4 regions of the Paenibacillus sp. MB22_1 genome follow, and region 2 is predicted to be linked to each of the others. Evidence: a T-box and tRNA genes for the amino acid it is inferred to sense, from the RefSeq annotation. Region 2 holds a T-box; the other regions hold tRNA genes.
What was found. The T-box of region 2 lies ahead of leuS (leucine--tRNA ligase). A T-box ahead of a tRNA ligase gene usually reads a tRNA of that ligase, here a tRNA-Leu.
Positions count from the first base shown of each region.

Region 1 (4,210 bases), on a different contig from region 2:
AGAAAGCAGCTGATGCAACGATTGATACTTGTCGACGCGTAAGCTACCGGAATGCTGTGATCCGCCGCCTTCACCCAGTTCAATGAAGTAAAGCCCGGGGCGCTTCATGGCTTCCGCCGCCTCAAGGAATGCCGGGTCACCCAACACCGCATCGATCTCTCCGCCGGATTCCAGCATATATTGGGCAAACGCCTCCTTCCGGCTAAACGCGATCACCACCAAACGCCGATCGAACTCGCTCGCATGTACATACTGTAAAAATGGTTCGATATACTCCTCCTCTTGCACGGCCAGCACCAATTTGATTGGAATCTTAATCCCCTCCTTCAAGGAAAACGAGAACAAAAAAAGCACCGCCCAATAACCCGATTCAACAATCGAGTAATGGACGGTGCTACCGTTCCGTTTCTATATTCCTAAATTTTACAGTAAGAATATCACAATTATGGATGATAGACAAGAGCTTTTTCATAGTTTCCGTTTAACCCTACCCATCCTCCAAAAACCGCTCCTTCAGCTCCCGGGTCGGCACGAGGCAGGTTTCGTCCTTCCCAAACCAACGGTAACGATGTTTGGCGATGAATTGATAGACTGCATCCCGAAGCCCCTTCGGGACGACGATCAGCGCGTACAGCAGGGGCCAGGGGTACCGTAAGCCTCTAGCAATGCGCAGAGCCGCATCTGAGCGGATATAATAGGTTCCGCGTTCAATCAACACGACGCTGTCCAATGATTCCTCATGCGCTCCTGCAGCTTGCAGCAGCCGGCTCCCGGCCTGTGACTGCAAAGAGGCAAAGCGGAACCGCCCAGCCGGGTCACGCTTAATGATAAACTTGACCGCTCCCTGGCATAAATGGCAGACGCCGTCAAATAAGATCACATGCTCATTCCGTTCATCCGGTTGACCTGACATGCTCTTGGCCCCCTCTCCTGTTTGCGGGTAACGCAAATCTCATCTATAGAAGGATATGAAAAAAGCACGGGACATTTCCCGTGCTTGCTGTCGCCAGCTGGCCATAGCGTTCTTACTAGGACGTAAGCTTGTCGAGCCACTGTCCCTCTACCATCTGACGGTTGATTTCATCCGTAAACTTCTCCATACATCCGCAAATGAAGTCTTTACGGCAGACCGGGCAAGGTGTCTTTTGCAGCCTGCTGACGTTGGTTAACCGCCATTCGGGATTACGGTGGTAAAACACGCGGCACGCCGTACCATCGGCCAGATTCACGATAAACTCGTACAATCCGTCATTTTCGTTGCTGCCGGCCTTGGTTACATTTACAACATTCGGTCTGTAAGCCATGTTATCACCCGTATTATCAAATTTCGTTCCAGAGCGCAGCTCTTTTAGTACTTAGACATATTAATGAATTTTTATCGGCGTGTCAACTTGAAAACCTGCCCAAACGGCCTGATTTGACGCACTTTGCGCAAGATTTTATTAGAATGTGCAAAAAATCACCATCCCATACGCCGCACGCCCACCCCAATCGATGAGAAGCAAAAAAAGAACTTCCCGGATCCCTCCGAGAAGTTCTTCTGTAATGCGGTAGAGAGGACTCGAACCTCCACGGGCGTACGCCCACTACCCCCTCAAGATAGCGTGTCTGCCATTCCACCACTACCGCTCATGTTAAGTCTAGGTTCAGACGAACATGGTTATTATAGCTTCGCAGTATTCAAAAGTAAAGTGGAATTATTTGTCCATCCGGCCGGACTTTCGCCTCCGGTAACGAACAAACTCGATATATTCCCGAACGAAAGCTCGCTCGGCTTCGGTTAACGTGCCGATGAACGAAATCCAGTCTTTATCGGTGGAGATATATTCCGTTCTTTGGTCCTGCACGTATTCCGCCTGTTTCTCTTTTCCAGTCATGAGCCAGTCCAGGCTGACATCGAAGAAAGCAGCGATCTCAATCAATTTATTTGTACTTGGCGTGGACTTTCCCCGCTTCCAATCCCCGAAGTTCCCGGTACTGATCCCCAATTCGAGGCAAAACGCCTTTTTCGTCATTCCGGCGTTTTTGATCAGCAGTTCAATACGTTCGTAGATTGACAACTTCTCTCCAACCTTCCTCAACAGCTTTGATGACGTTTTTAAGTAATTTAAAAGTTGTGAAACGACTTAAATACGTTTATAATAAAGTGAAATGCTGGAACTATGTCTATATCTTAACACAGCGCCGGCAAGTACTTAATAGGTCGGAAGACTGCCCTCAGTTTCATGACAGGAGCGTACCCGCCATGAATGACAATCCCCAATGGAAGGCACCCTATCATTCTTTGAATCAGAGCGTTGCAATCATAGAACCAAATGGAACGATCATCTCTGTCAACCGAACTTGGGCCAACCGAGCCGCCTTTTTGGGCGTTGCTCCGGGCTGGGCACGGCCCGGATTAAATGTTTTTCAGTTTTTTCAGCATGGGCCGCATGATCATACTTATTTTAACCCCCATCTGCTGTTGGAGCAATTTTCGAAAATCTTAAGCGGGGAAACCGAGAGGTTTGAATTTGAATTCAAGGCCCCTACCAAAGATGCTGAGTTATGGTTTCTTGCCGAATTAACCCCATATGCGGAAGAAAACCCCTTTTCGCCTCAAGGCATCGTGATCACCTGTACCAACATCACCCGGCTGAAGCGTCTGCAACTTCAAATCCAGCATGAACTCGCACATATCCGCACGCTCCGGGGACTGCTTCCCATTTGTGCCGTATGTAAGAAGATCAAGGATGAAGACAACATGTGGTGCACCACCGAAGCTTACTTGATCAAGCATACGCACGCGGAATTTACGCACGACATTTGTCCTGATTGCATCCGGGCATTATATCCCAAATATTCCTCAAATCTGGACTTGCCGCCCAAGCAAGAATAATTACACAAAACGCTTAGCATTAGCGAATCGCACGTTCAGCTTTGTCCCGGGCGGCCTTCGAACGCCGTGATAGGATTCGGCTGAGCTGCTGCCCAAGTGTAGCGCCGGCCAAACCTCCGGCGATCAGGCCGATCCCCCCAAGCTGAAGCATCCCTGCCAAAGTGGCGAGCACTGCCCCGCAGCCGGCTGCGGCCAGGAATGGCAAAGTACGCTCGCCCCCGGCAAGCAAGGCGATGAAGAGCGCCGGCAGCGCAAAAGTTAAGACTTCAGCCAGCTCTGCGGTGACGAAACTCCCCAATCCGGTGCCTGCCGCTGTACCGGCAATCCACGATCCATAAATCGCCAGCGCAAAAGTTATATAATAAGAAGGCGAAATGGGCTCCCCTTGGGCTGCCCGGCTGGAAGTGACCGCGAACCCTTCGTCGGTTAGGCCGATCGCTGCCAGCCATTTCGGGGACTCCCGCCATGTCGCCAGGTAAGGCCCCATCGTTGCCCCATAAAGGACATGACGCATGTTTAACAGCAGCAGTGTCGTTACGATCGTCACGGGAGCCGCAGCGGATGCTAACATGCCTAGCAGCATAAACTGGGCCCCTCCCGAGAAGATCCATACCGAACTGAATACGGCCATTCCCCCGGGCAATCCTCCCGCCGCAGCAAGCACACCATAAGTCATGGACAATGGAAAATAAGCCAGCATAATCGGAAACGCATCCTGCAGCGCCATTTGAATCTCTTCACTTCGTTTCGACCGGTTCATGACTGCTTCCTCTCCCTCTATCTATCTTTCTATCCTGTTTAGCCAATCCAAGCGTGAAAACCAGCATAAAACAGCACGCCGGCGGTTACTGTTAACAGAAGACGGCGTGACCACCAGGCGATGATCATCGTAGGAATAGCGGCAAACAGCATCAGGTTATCCGAGAGCGGAATCCACTTTCCATCTTCGAGCAGCAGCAGCGGCCCGATCAGCGCGCCAAGCACGGCAGGCGACACGTACGCCAGCCATTCCTTCGTAGAATCGGACCATCGGATCCGGCTGCCTAATACCAAGGAACCTGCCCGTAATAAATAGGTTCCTGCTCCAATCAGAACAATTATCCAAAGCTGAGTTGCCACGTTTTGATCTCTCCTTGACCTGAAATGCATTTCATAATTTATACTCATAACCAAAAGATAACCCTCACCAATGATGGAAGGATAGGAGGAAACAAACAATGAAACTGATCGCTGTAGATCTGGACGGAACGCTGCTTACCTCGAACAGCCGCCCGAGCTCCCAAGGCTTGGACGCCATTTCACATGCCGTGGACCAGGGGCATACCGTAACGC
Region 1 covers NZ_JBLADV010000002.1:2,630,835-2,635,044, reverse strand. Annotated here, with positions in the region: gene ACL02P_RS23735 (hypothetical protein) at 1-354, opposite strand, end outside; gene ACL02P_RS23730 (thiol-disulfide oxidoreductase DCC family protein) at 488-913, opposite strand; gene ACL02P_RS23725 (hypothetical protein) at 1,029-1,304, opposite strand; tRNA gene ACL02P_RS23720 (tRNA-Leu) at 1,547-1,629, opposite strand; gene ACL02P_RS23715 (helix-turn-helix domain-containing protein) at 1,698-2,015, opposite strand; gene ACL02P_RS23710 (PAS domain-containing protein) at 2,246-2,878, shown strand; gene ACL02P_RS23705 (AzlC family ABC transporter permease) at 2,898-3,638, opposite strand; gene ACL02P_RS23700 (AzlD domain-containing protein) at 3,677-3,997, opposite strand; gene ACL02P_RS23695 (Cof-type HAD-IIB family hydrolase) at 4,096-4,210, shown strand, end outside.
Region 1: it encodes a tRNA-Leu, which carries the amino acid that the T-box ahead of leuS (leucine--tRNA ligase) is inferred to sense. The anticodon was not compared.

Region 2 (4,210 bases):
TTTACTCATCTTCTCATTGTTGGTGCCAAGGATCATCCCTTGGTTTACCAGTTTTTGGAACGGCTCTTTGGTCGTAACCACTCCGAGATCATACAGCACCTTATGCCAGAAGCGGGCGTAGAGCAGGTGAAGCACTGCATGCTCAGCCCCACCGATGTACAGGTCAACCGGCAGCCATTCCTGCTGCTTCTCCTTCGAGCACAGCTCCTTGTCGTTGTGCGGGTCGATATAACGCAGATAATACCAGCAGCTTCCGGCCCATTGCGGCATCGTATTCGTTTCGCGGCGAGCTGGCAGCCCCGTTTCCGGATCTACCGTGTTCACCCATTCGGTCACGTTCGCCAGCGGCGATTCCCCGGTACCCGACGGTTTGATGGCATCCACATCCGGCAGAACCAGCGGCAGCTGATCTTCCGGTACCGGCTTCATCGTGCCGTCTTCCAGATGCAGAATCGGGATCGGCTCACCCCAATACCGCTGACGGCTGAACAGCCAGTCGCGCAGGCGGTAAGTCACTTTGCCGCGGCCTTTGCCGTTTTCCTCCAGCCAGGAGATCATTTTCTTGATTGCTTCCTCTTTGCCCAGACCGTTCAGGAAGCCGGAGTTCACATGGGCTCCGTCGCCCGTGTAAGCCTCTTTCGACAGATCGCCGCCTTCGACCACCTCGATGATCGGCAGATCATACTGTTTGGCGAATTCATAGTCGCGCTCATCATGCCCCGGTACGGCCATGATCGCACCGGTTCCGTAACCCGCCAGCACGTAGTCGGCAATCCAGATCGGCAGCTTCTCGCCATTGACCGGATTGATCGCGTATGCACCGGTGAACACCCCGGTTTTCTCCTTAGCAAGGTCGGTACGTTCCAGATCGCTCTTCCGCGCAGCTTGGTCTTGGTAAGCTTCAACCGCTTCGCGTTGAGCATCGGTCGTGATTTTCTTGACCAGTTCATGTTCTGGCGCAAGCACGGCATAAGTAGCCCCAAACAGCGTATCCGGGCGTGTGGTAAAGACCGTCAGAGATGCGTCATGTCCATCAATCTCGAAGACGACCTCGGCGCCTTCGGATTTCCCAATCCAGTTGCGCTGCATATCCTTGATGCTTTCCGACCAGTCCAGCTCCTCCAGGTCTTCCAGCAGTCGTTCGGCATATTCGGTAATTTTCAGCACCCATTGGCGCATCGGCTTGCGGATGACCGGATGGCCGCCGCGTTCGCTCTTGCCATCAATGACCTCTTCGTTCGCCAGCACCGTTCCCAATGCCGGGCACCAGTTCACCGGAACTTCGGCCACATAGGCCAGACCTTTTTTATACAGCTGGATAAAAATCCACTGCGTCCATTTATAATAATTCGGATCCGTCGTACTGATCTCGCGGTCCCAATCGTAGGAGAAGCCCAGTGACTTGATTTGGCGCCGGAAATTGTTGATGTTCTTCACCGTGATATCACGCGGATGTTCGCCCGTATCGAGCGCATGCTGCTCCGCCGGCAGCCCGAAAGCATCCCAGCCCATCGGATGCAGAACGTTATATCCGCGCATCCGTTTAAAGCGGGAGACGATATCCGTGGCCGTATAGCCTTCCGGATGGCCTACATGGAGGCCTGCTCCCGATGGATAAGGGAACATGTCAAGGGCATAAAACTTCGGTTTCCCCGACTCTTCCCGTGTTTTGAAAGTGTGATGCTCATCCCAGTAGGCCTGCCATTTCGGTTCGATGGCCTGGGGACGGTAAACGTCATGGGGCACGTTATAGTCCGCCATAATTCAAAATCCTCCTTGAAACAACAATTTGATATGCGGGATCAAAGTCAATAACCGACTGATTGAACTCCCTAAAATTAAAAACCTCCCGACCCGTAGCGTTATGATCGCTAGGGACGAGAGGAGATTTCCCGTGGTACCACCCTAGTTAGCGTCGGACATGCTTTGTCCTAGCTCCCTTTGCACCCTTAACGCGGGCAAGACGATGATGATTTGCGCATCATAACTCCAAGGCGAGTTCATCTGCATTCCCCAACCGGCTTGCACCAAACGCCGGCTCTCTGGATGGCGGAATCCAAATTACTATTCCTCTTCAAAGTTCCACACTATAGAATTGGATTATCAATTATTATATAAAATAATACCACATATCGTCAACGTTGGTTCCTATTCCTTGCGTTCAAAATTTTTTCATCCGTTACCCCCTTTACAGTTTCGTCTAAAAGTGTATAATGTATTAATGTTTCCCCCAAATTATTAATATTGCTGACGAGACGTGGCTCAGCTTGGTAGAGCGCTTGCTTCGGGAGCAAGAGGTCGCAGGTTCAAATCCTGTCGTCTCGATTCTTATGACACCAATATCGCGGTCTTATGGCCGCGATTTTTTTATTGCGTTTTTAAGGCTGAAAGATCATTAACCAACCTCATGCACAACCCCTGAACGGTGAAGTTACTAATACTGACCCCGTCCTTGCTTTCTAATACGATCCTAAGGAGCTTCCCCGCATTTATCTTCTGCCATGGAGTAGCAAATGACGTATTCCTATGCTCATGAATGCAGTCTTCGTGCATTTTTTTCTCATCTTCATTAAAGATGCTCTTAAGAACTTCCGGATGATCCACTTCAAAGCAAGCCACAATCCGATCAAATTTAACCTGAGCGTCGTTTCTAAGTTCCTCAAAGTTCGAAACGGGGATCTTCTTGGCTGAGTAGGTTTGAATAAGGAAATTCTCAACTTCTTGAAGAGAAGACTTCGTTGATTTATTTGGGGGGAGTTTGTTCATAGAGATCGGCTCCTAAACTCAATTTAAAAAAATGAATGCTCTTCAACGCGGTTCCAAGTATACTAATGTTAAAGGGTAACCCATAGGGAGGGATTACAGTGAATATGTGGGAGAAACAAGAGAAAGAAAAGTTTAAAGAGTATCAACGTAAGCCTTTCATCAATTTTGCGGATTCGATGAATCGTGCTGAAATCGGAGATTGGGACGCTTTAGCAAAAGGCGGCTTTTGGACCACTCTCGTCATCATCGTAGGACTCCTTCTTTTCTTCTCCTTTAGATTCTAACAGGCCAAAAACTGCTAGTACACTCCTTTTTTACTGTATAAAAACAATCCTTGAAACAATTTCCGATACTTAACGTATTGTTTTTTAAGGAGTTGGTTAGTAATGGGAGTCTTTTTATTTTTATTTGTCCTTCTTGCTTTACTAAATATCTTTTTCCCGCGAATCTCTTGGTATATGAGCTATGGCTGGAAGAGGGCTCTGATCCACTAAAAGCCTTTGATTTTCATCAATCTCATCCAGCAACCCTTCTTTTTCATACTAGCGGATGTAGAGTCCGCCCCAGCGGGTTCACGGTTGCTTGGTGCCGGCGACGAAGGCATTCAGCTTCGCGAAATCGCTGCTGTCATCGGGCGGCAATTAAACGTGCCTGTGGTCAGCATCACACCGGAAGAGGCTGATGCCCATTTCGGTTTTCTTGGTGCCATCAGGACACTATTTTGCTTAAAAAAGCAGGGATGCCCCAGAAGCCTTTAACGGCTCTTGGGACATCCCCTTTCTACCTGTTCGTTAGAAAATCGTAGGCACCATACCCACGTTACGATATTTTAAGCTCCGCTTTCGTCTGGAAACGACCCCGCTCCTTAATCGGAAGCGGTAATCCCAGCTTCTGCAGCTCAGCGTATATCCAATCCGCGTGGTACTCATAGACGGTTTCGATCTTGTACTGCTGCTCTTCACTACGGTTTCCTACCTCTGCTGAGTCGCTCCGTTCATGATCGGCCTCGACCAGCAACAGTCGATGCTCGGCAAGCAGCTGCTGCAAAATCACCAAATGCTCATAGATATGGCGATAGGATTCAATTTCTTTGCCGATGTGCTCCATCGATTCGCTGAGATCTCGAGTCAGATGGAATTCCTCTTTGCAAAGCTGATAATATTTCTCCAGGCAACCTAGCTCCGCACGAAAACTCTCCAAATCGACGACTTCCCGGCACGTCGTGATCTGCCCGAATAAATCGGCCATCCGCTTAGCGACGGCTTTCCGCGCCTTTTCCAAATCGGCCTCATGTTTAGGGGGGAAGACGACCAAATTGACGATCACAGCAACAGCAATACCAACCAATGTGTCTGTGATCCGGTTAATCCCATAAAAAATCGGACTTTCACCCGGCTGAAGATTCAACATGATAGCTAAAAAAACGATACACCCGATGGATATT
Region 2 covers NZ_JBLADV010000001.1:541,317-545,526, reverse strand. Annotated here, with positions in the region: gene leuS (leucine--tRNA ligase) at 1-1,761, opposite strand, end outside; T-box leader at 1,871-2,087, opposite strand; tRNA gene ACL02P_RS02390 (tRNA-Pro) at 2,252-2,325, shown strand; gene ACL02P_RS02385 (hypothetical protein) at 2,368-2,766, opposite strand; gene ACL02P_RS02380 (hypothetical protein) at 2,865-3,050, shown strand; gene ACL02P_RS02375 (FUSC family protein) at 3,586-4,210, opposite strand, start outside.

Region 3 (4,210 bases), 1.4 Mb from region 2:
TGGCAATTGTGACATGGAAGACAGCGTTCCCCAGGAACGATTTGAATTCAAAAGGCGTTTGCAAGTAACTGCCGGCCGCTTCGGCGGCGAGCTCCCGCAATCTCGCGAATACTTCCTCCGCCTGCCCCCGCTTCAGTCCGGACAGCAGTTCCTTCATGTCGAACGCAGGAAGCGCGCGAGCCGGAGGCGCTCATCCGCCTGTAGGACGGTTTTCCCCGGAAAATAAAACCGAAAGCCCAGCAGCTTCTGCCAATCATCCCGATACACTTTCCCCAAGTCGCTCAGCTCTGTAAATTCGCCGCCGATAACCCACGTTGTCTCCGGCATTGCCTCCGCCTTGTTCCGCGCGTACTCGCGAATCGCCTCGATCACTTCCTGGCTGTACGCACCGGAAAAATTCAGCAGCATCAGCAACCTTTTGTCCCCAGTAAAAATACTTTGGAACCGCACCGGAACAGACAGCTCGCATAATCGGCTTTCCAGCCCTGTCGCAAGCCCCTCCACCATAAATGTTCACTTCTGATGACAGCGGTTACATAAAAAGTTGAAACGGCGAAATCCCGCCGCTTCAACGTCACCGCAGGTTCAGCCGATAATTCACGGCGTATTCCGCCTCTAAATAAACAGGATTAAGACCAGCACAACCGCCAGCACGCCGATGGCGTACATCACGCCCAGCCGGAGCCAATTTCGGCCCGATTGTTGGGTATAACGCGGATTTTCCTCCCGGTTGCTTTGCGATTGCCCGATCCTTATCGTCGCGATCAAACCAAATGCCAAGATTAGAATAATGACTAGAATTAACCACACCATACTGCCACCCTTACCTTCCTATAGGAGTCGTCGTCCCTATTATATAAGACCGGGTCAATAGCGTACTATAGCATCTTCCTTCCTTGCGCTTAATATATTTGAAATCAGGAAGACGCAGGGAGGGTGGAATATGGAACTTAACCAGAATCAAGTCCAGCGCGCGATGTTCTTAGCCGCAGTGTGCAGCCAGACCTATGCGCAATTCAAAAATCCGGACGGTTCATTTGTCCTTCCGCCTCCCTATGCGCTGTACGATACGCTTGAAGCGAAATCTTTGATCGGAGTATGGGAACGCTTCGGATTTATTTGGCATTCGCCGGATGAGATCATCATCGCTTTCCGGGGAACAAGCTCGGCCTCCAATTGGATCGCCGATGCCATCGCAACCCAGCAGAAATTCAAATGGGCCAAGGATGCCGGCAGCACGCACCGGGGATTTACCGGGATTTATGCATCGGCCCGCCGCCAGATTCACTCGGCGCTGCGCTGGCTGCCAGAGGACAAAACGTTATATCTCACCGGTCACAGCCTCGGGGCCGCTTTAGCTACGCTATGTGCCATGGATATCGCCGCCAATACGAACCGGGTTCCCATCCTGTTTACGTTTGGTTCTCCCCGCGTTGGAGACCCGGATTTCGTTCAAGCTTTTACTCAGTACGTCCCGAACAGTTACCGAATTCATAACGAATTTGATGCGGTGACCCACATCCCTCCGACTGTGTTCAAGCTGCCCAAACAAGCGAAAACCTACTACTACCGACATGTCCCCGCCTCTTACCCCTTGTACTTCGCCGATACTTCATTATCTACCAATCATGGGATCGGCAGCTATTTTGCCGAATTGGCTAGGCTTGATCCGGGTTACGCACAATATTTATCCACCGTAAACCCTGCCTTCTGCCCGGAACCCTCCTAAGCGCTGAAAAAAGCCGCTGCCCGGCAACATATGCCCGGCTAGCGGCTTTTGAGTTCAATAAGGTTATTTCCCGCCGGCCGGCAGTTTCATGGAAGGCTGCTTACTAATGATCGACGAGTGAACCATCAACCCTTGTTCGTCATATACGATGAAGCCGCCGCTTCCTTCCGTGTTCACGGTAATCGTCCGCCCGGCCAAGGAAGGCTGAATGTTAAACCATCTTGCCTGGCCGCTCGGTTGAATGGTGATCTTCGATGATTTGCTCATCCAGATGCTGAAGCTCCCGGATTAACGTAAGCAACATTTGCTTGATCTGCTCACGCTGCCGCTCTTCATCATCACAAACCGCCACTCGGAACAATTCGGCCTCACCTCGCTTGGATCGTTGGTCTCCTGCCCGCACTTCTTGAATGATTATCCCTTTCGATCAGAATGCTCACCTTGGTTCTTCTTCCCCTCTGATCCAACGGGATCAGGCTGCAAAAGAACGGACCGAAAGGGGCAGATCCGCTGTTCATGCCTAGTATGCAAAAAAGCTCTTAAATTCTACAGGAGAATTCAAGAGCTTCTTACAGTTGAACGAATGCGGTCGAGAGGACTCGAACCTCCACGGGGGGTTAGCCCACACGGACCTGAACCGTGCGCGTCTGCCAATTCCGCCACGACCGCTTAGTGTTACCTCTCCGCGAAAGCCGTTAAACCATTTTTCGCGGCGACAAGATATAAAATATCATGCACCGCGAAAAGAGTCAAGCCTTTTTTTTCATTTTCACAGCTGACGCATGAAAATGTTTGTAGGTCTTGCGAATGGCTAAAATGCCGTTTTTACGGGGTATCCTATGAACTTTTCCGGAAAATATCCGGCTGTACGGCTGCATCACCACCTTCTCGTGATGTACTTTCTTCTTTGAGCGTACTTTTTTTCCTTATAATGGACAGACGTGTTGCGTCGCACTCTTGGATTCTTTATGCACATTTGCAGGTCATGAAGCAAAACGCAGGTACCTCTTCTGTTCCTGAAGTTCCCGCATCCGTACGAGGTCTAACCACGGACTCGCAATCGTTTCCCGCAGCAGCCGAAGAAATCCGCGAATGCCGAACTGAGAAGTTAATGCCGCCACAACTTCAACCAGTCCGGCCAGTTCATTCATCAAATGGGCCAGATGCATAAGGTAGTGGTATCCTCTCATCGCGTTCCAATCATAGGCGAAAACATGCTCGTACTGGTACCCTTGCCGTTTCTCTTGCAGGATGTCGTTCTCCAGTCCCCAGCGGCTCCGGGCCATCACGTTGCAACGCACATGCAGGTTGCGCTCATGGAGCGGTTCGCTGGAAAGCCAGGCATGGCGGGAGGTTTTCGTGACGATCTTGGCCTGCTCATCTGCTTCTTCCCACGTTTCTTCACAGACGACGACGTGTACGGTCTGCTTCAACCGTTCATTGGAGCCATAAACGTATTCGATGTCATTCGTATACCGGAATGTCTGGGCTCTCCCCTTCCAAGTGCGGGTGACGGTCTGCTCCGGATGGAGCTTCATGAGCGCATGTGCTTCCTTCCATACGCTCAGCAGCGAATCGTTCTGCAGCACGATCATAAATTCCCACCGGTTTTTGCGGCAAAGCGCCATCACCGGACCGTTGGCATACAAGCCATCCAGCAGAAGCGTCACGGGCAAGCGGGGAAACGCCGCTTTCAGTCGTGCCGCCAGCCGGTAAAACGCCTTTAATTCACAATCCTGTTTGCTGCTCCCTTCATCGACCGTGTTATCCAGAAATTCGCTCATCAGCGGCAACACCAACCCGCTGGGAAACACCAGCTTCGCTTCCAGCAGATACACATAGTATTCCGGCTCTTCTTTGCCGCCCGGTTTCCGGTGCAGTTGCTCTTCGGACAAACACGTTTGCGTCACCAATTTTTGTGTGCCGTCTACCGCGATCAGATATCGTTTCTTCACCAGATCGTTTCGAAACTTTTTGCTTCGGATGAGCCGCCGAAGCAGCTTCAGGTGCGCCTGCTCAATCTCCTGTACTTCGATCCGCTCCAGCAACCGGCACAGCGTATCGTGATGCGGCAAACTTTCCAGTTCGGGAAACAACGCCTTTAGATTCTCGTACAGCACAGGACGGCTCATCTCGCGTCCGGCTTCCCGCCGCGACGCATATTGAAACACAAACGCCAGTATCCCGTACAGCATCAGCACGGTGAGCTTGTGCTTGACTTTGTTGGGATGGCGCGGATCCTCGATCTTCCCCAGGTCATGCAGCAGCCCCGGCAGCAGTTGCCGGAATACGTTCAGGGTTCCCTCCACCGCCTGCTGTCTTCCCGCCTTTTCCTCTTCCGGCGTCTTCCATATGCTGTTGCGATTCGGAAGCGTTGCTTTACGCGGCATGGCTATGCCCTGCTTCTGCTGACGGACTCGGAGCATCTTCTGGCTTCTTCTTTTGGCTTTGCGGCGTAACTGGGCTGCGGACACCGGTTTA
Region 3 covers NZ_JBLADV010000001.1:1,931,046-1,935,255, forward strand. Annotated here, with positions in the region: gene ACL02P_RS09025 (hypothetical protein) at 154-507, opposite strand; gene ACL02P_RS09030 (hypothetical protein) at 616-813, opposite strand; gene ACL02P_RS09035 (lipase family protein) at 944-1,729, shown strand; gene ACL02P_RS09040 (hypothetical protein) at 1,793-1,996, opposite strand; gene ACL02P_RS09045 (hypothetical protein) at 1,941-2,090, opposite strand; tRNA gene ACL02P_RS09050 (tRNA-Leu) at 2,314-2,398, opposite strand; gene ACL02P_RS09055 (transposase family protein) at 2,713-4,210, opposite strand, start outside; gene ACL02P_RS09060 (DUF4338 domain-containing protein) at 4,208-4,210, opposite strand, start outside.
Region 3: it encodes a tRNA-Leu, which carries the amino acid that the T-box ahead of leuS (leucine--tRNA ligase) is inferred to sense. The anticodon was not compared.

Region 4 (4,210 bases), 180 kb from region 2:
CTCCCTGTACAACACTTGGGTGGGAAACCTCCAGAACAAGCTGAAAATAACCCGTTCCCTCGGCGCTAACCTGGGCGGGTTATTTTCGTTTATTCAGATAGGTGAGTAGTGCGAGAAGAAACATCCCGAGCATAATCACTTCTGATAACGAAAAATTCATTGGCATCACCTCTGATCCGGAGGCGATACTTCCCACCCAAGTTCAGTTGTACAAGCCATATTATACCATGAGTCTGCGAACCCCGCAGGCTCTTTTATTACGGCTTTAGCCAGTTGAGTACGCGAAGCGTGCGAAACAAAAAACCACCCGCTATGCGGGTGGAGGGAACGAAGGTTTGACCAACAAGACCATTCCCAAAAAATTGAGATGTTCAGGCTCAATTCAAGAAAGGAATGGTCTTAGATGGCAAACAAGAGCTATAGTTTAGCTCACACGAAGTGGATGTGCAAATACCATATCGTGTTCACCCCGAAGTATAGACGGAAAGAGATCTATAATCAAGTGAGGAAAGATTTGATCGAAATATAGCAAACCACCCGTCCAACGGGTGGTTATGATTCAATTAAAATCAAGGTTTCGAAGATTCCTATTGAGCGTTTTATAGTAGGCAATTTTTTTGCGAATAAACGAGACTTTTCCAAGGGTAATAAGATTCAAGCCTCTCCAAATCATGAGGTGAAAAAAAGCTTGCCCAAGCTCTTTGCCGTCATGGACAATCTTTGGTCGCTGAATGATAGAACTTCCTCCTCCTGTGCGCGAACATTATTATTTATTATAGTAGAAAATACGAGTGATCTTTATCGAAAGTTCCAGTTTCTGGGCAGAAGAAAGGAGCCGTTGCCACGGCCCCCTCAGATCATTTGACTTGCTTCTGGATCATCAATCGATGGTACTCATTCAGCAATTTGTCTAGTTGCTGACTGACCATGATCATTTCTCGATCGGCAAGACGTTTACTTCGGGCGAGATGGTTTAATTCCATCCGGAGCTCTTCAATTTTCAGGATGAGTTCCATGGCGAACAACTCCTAGGTCCAGGTATCAATGCCATCCGTCCGCTTTCGACTGGTGAGCGGCTAAACATCTTCCGTAAACTGTCACATTTCTGCACCAAATTCAAGCGGTAATTATATTTTCGATGTCCGTTTTTGTAAATCCTCCCTAAATTCTGAAATAAATTGCAAAAATCTGTCGATTCAGTGAATTTTATTAAAATTTTAAGTTTTGGTGGAGAATCAAAAAGGACCGCGCATGGCGGCCCTTCTAGGTTTCATCGCAAAGGAGATTATTTGCTGTCCGGTGTCGGAGCAGGGTGAGCGACTAAGTACTCCACCGCATTATAGGTCAAGAGCGCCGCTTCCGCACGGGTAATCAAATCTCCCGGATGGAATTGATTACTCTCATCCAGGTTGGCGATCCCAAGCACGAGTGCACGTTGCACCGTACCTTGATAAGAAACGTTGAGCTGGTCATCGTCAGCAAATTCGATCGGTTTGATATTGATCTTCGGTAAATCACCATGCTTCTCCATTGCCAAAATCAGCTGATGGGTAAACTCTTCGCGCGTCATGGGCTTGTCCGGATTCACGTTGGCGTCAAGATCAAACCCGTTCTGTTGAGCAATCGAGAACGCTGGGGCATACCAGGCCTCTTTCTTGACATTCACAAAATTGTCGCTGGCGCTCTCAGGAGCTTCCAACTTCAACCCCAGCAGGTTGACAATCAGCTGAACGCCTTGGCTTGTGGTCAGCTGGTCATCCGGCAAAAAGCTGTCGGCGCTGACGCCGCGAACGATGCCTTTGGCTTGCAAAACAGAAATGCTGTCTTTGGCGACAGACTGGCTTACATCTTTAAAGGACCCCGCGGCTGCAAAGCTTTCTCCAGCTAAGGACAAGCTCAAAATGGCTGCGGCGGACAACATAGCTACGTTACGTTTAAACATGGTGATCACCTCGTCTAGTTATTTTTGATAATTCCTAGACGAAGAGAGTTGGAAAAGGTTGCAGATTTAATTAAAAAGATTTTCCAAATGGAATAATTCGCGTCACGTGTTGGATTTCGTCGAGCTTCACCCAGACGGCCCCTTCTGTTGTGCGCAGATGTACTTTGTCGGGCGCTGAACCCCACTTCGGCAGTCCGGTCATCATTTGTCCGTCATGCAGTTGGATGACTACCTGATGGCCCAGCGTAACCGCCATCTTCAATTCGTGCATGAATGCTACCCTCACCTTTCCGCAAATTCGAGCCAATCTCCTGTAATTCTAACCTTAACTTACCATATTTCCTAACTGATTAATTTATCGGATAAAGGTGACTTGAATTTTGGGTTGATATTGAGTGGAATTCTGTATATAATCATTAATACGGAATTTTTGAACAAGCCGGGGTGGCGGAATTGGCAGACGCACAGGACTTAAAATCCTGCGGTAGGTGACTACCGTACCGGTTCGAGCCCGGTCCTCGGCATGGATGAAGATAGAGCGTATTCGTGAATCGAATGCGCTCTATTTTTTTATAGGACAAATGGATTATTTTGATGAAAAACGTTACGAAAATTCTACTAAATGTCGATATAAAACAGGAGAAGACTGGAAAAAGGTTCCGGTAAATTAGCAATGAGAACAAAGGAGAGGAATCAATGATTGCTAACAGGAAGATGACGTATTGGATGCTCGTCTTGACGCTCCTCCTTTCGGTGCTTGCTCCAACGGGCGCATTTGCAGCAACCGGGGACATCAAGGAGATTAATATTGATGGAGCAGGTACGACCGTTGAACTCGGCGTTGGTAAAACCAAGCAGCTTAAAGTAACTGCTGGCTTGGAAGGAGGCGGCACCAAGGATGTGACCTCTACCGTAACTTGGACGTCCGGAGATGATACCGTAGCCAAGGTTAGTGCCGGCGGTTTAGTCACTGCGCTGAAGAGCGGTACTGCGATCATCACGGCGGAATATAAAAACCCAACTACCGAAGTCGGGTCGGTTTCGTCCATTACGATTAAAGTTACAGACACCTACACCGCATTAACATTGGACTACAAATTAGACGGAAAATATAGTCTGGACACTCCTGAATCCGATCTGACTGTTACCGCCAAGGCGAAGGTGGACAACGAGTCCATTGAACCTAAGGATGTCACGGAAGAGGCGGATTGGACTTCCTCCAATGCGAGTGTACTGACCATTGAGAAGGGGGAAATTACGTTAACCGGTACAGGGGAAGCGACGATTACGGCTAAATATGCCGGCCTGACGGCTTCTTTCAAAGCGAAGGTGACGTCGCCGTACTCCGGCTTGAAATTATACAAGACGGTTGGAACGACCGACACGGAGATTAAGGAAAAAGAAGACCTTGAGCTGATCATGGCCGATAAGGAAGTGGAGCTTAAGGTTAAAACGGTGCTGAAGAGCAACCCGGATACGACAAACGACGTTACGGAAAAAGCGACCTGGAGTTCTTCGGATACCAGTGTAGCTACGGTAGAAGACGGAACGGTTAAGATCGTATCGACGGGGAAAGCGACGATTACGGCAACCTATTACGGCGAGCAAGCCAAAGTCGACATTTATGTACGAGCTCCGTATGAAGCGATCCTGCTGACGCCGTCCGGCGATCAGACGATGTTTATCGGGGAAACGCTGGCGGTGGAGGCCGGGGTGAGAGTGAAAGCAAACGAAACCCAAGACGTCAGCGATGACGCCGAATGGACTTCTTCCAATAAATTAGTTGCTACTGTAAGTGACACCGGTGTTGTTACGGCCAAAGCGGCGGGATCAACTACGATTAAAGCCAGCTATCAAGGCGTGAGCAAGAGCTTCAAAGTCACGGTACTTCCTACGGTGACCGAGCTCAAAGTCGAGAAAGAGCAACTGGATGTCTATGTTGGAGGATCGGCGAGCTTGCCGAAGGTGACCGGTGCGAAGCTGGACGGAGAATCCATCGATCTCAGCGATGCCATCACTTGGACTTCGAGCCAAGAGGATATCGCTGTAGTAGAGGATGGAAAGATCGTAACGAAGGATCTGGATGACTCGGTAGTTTCTGCTGAAGTTACGTTGACCGGGAAACTCACGGAAGCCGGAACAGGACTGACTCCGAACGCGGACTTCCCAATTCGCGGAACCGAAGTGAAGGTTAAAGTTAATGTAAAGGAAAAGGTTCTGACTCTGCTTGCCACGCAAACTTCAATGGACCTCGTCATCGGCGAGGAA
Region 4 covers NZ_JBLADV010000001.1:719,876-724,085, forward strand. Annotated here, with positions in the region: partial or broken gene ACL02P_RS03175 (transposase) at 404-526, shown strand; gene ACL02P_RS03180 (aspartyl-phosphate phosphatase Spo0E family protein) at 858-1,016, opposite strand; gene ACL02P_RS03185 (S-layer homology domain-containing protein) at 1,286-1,942, opposite strand; gene ACL02P_RS03190 (hypothetical protein) at 2,013-2,213, opposite strand; tRNA gene ACL02P_RS03195 (tRNA-Leu) at 2,381-2,466, shown strand; gene ACL02P_RS03200 (Ig-like domain-containing protein) at 2,639-4,210, shown strand, end outside.
Region 4: it encodes a tRNA-Leu, which carries the amino acid that the T-box ahead of leuS (leucine--tRNA ligase) is inferred to sense. The anticodon was not compared.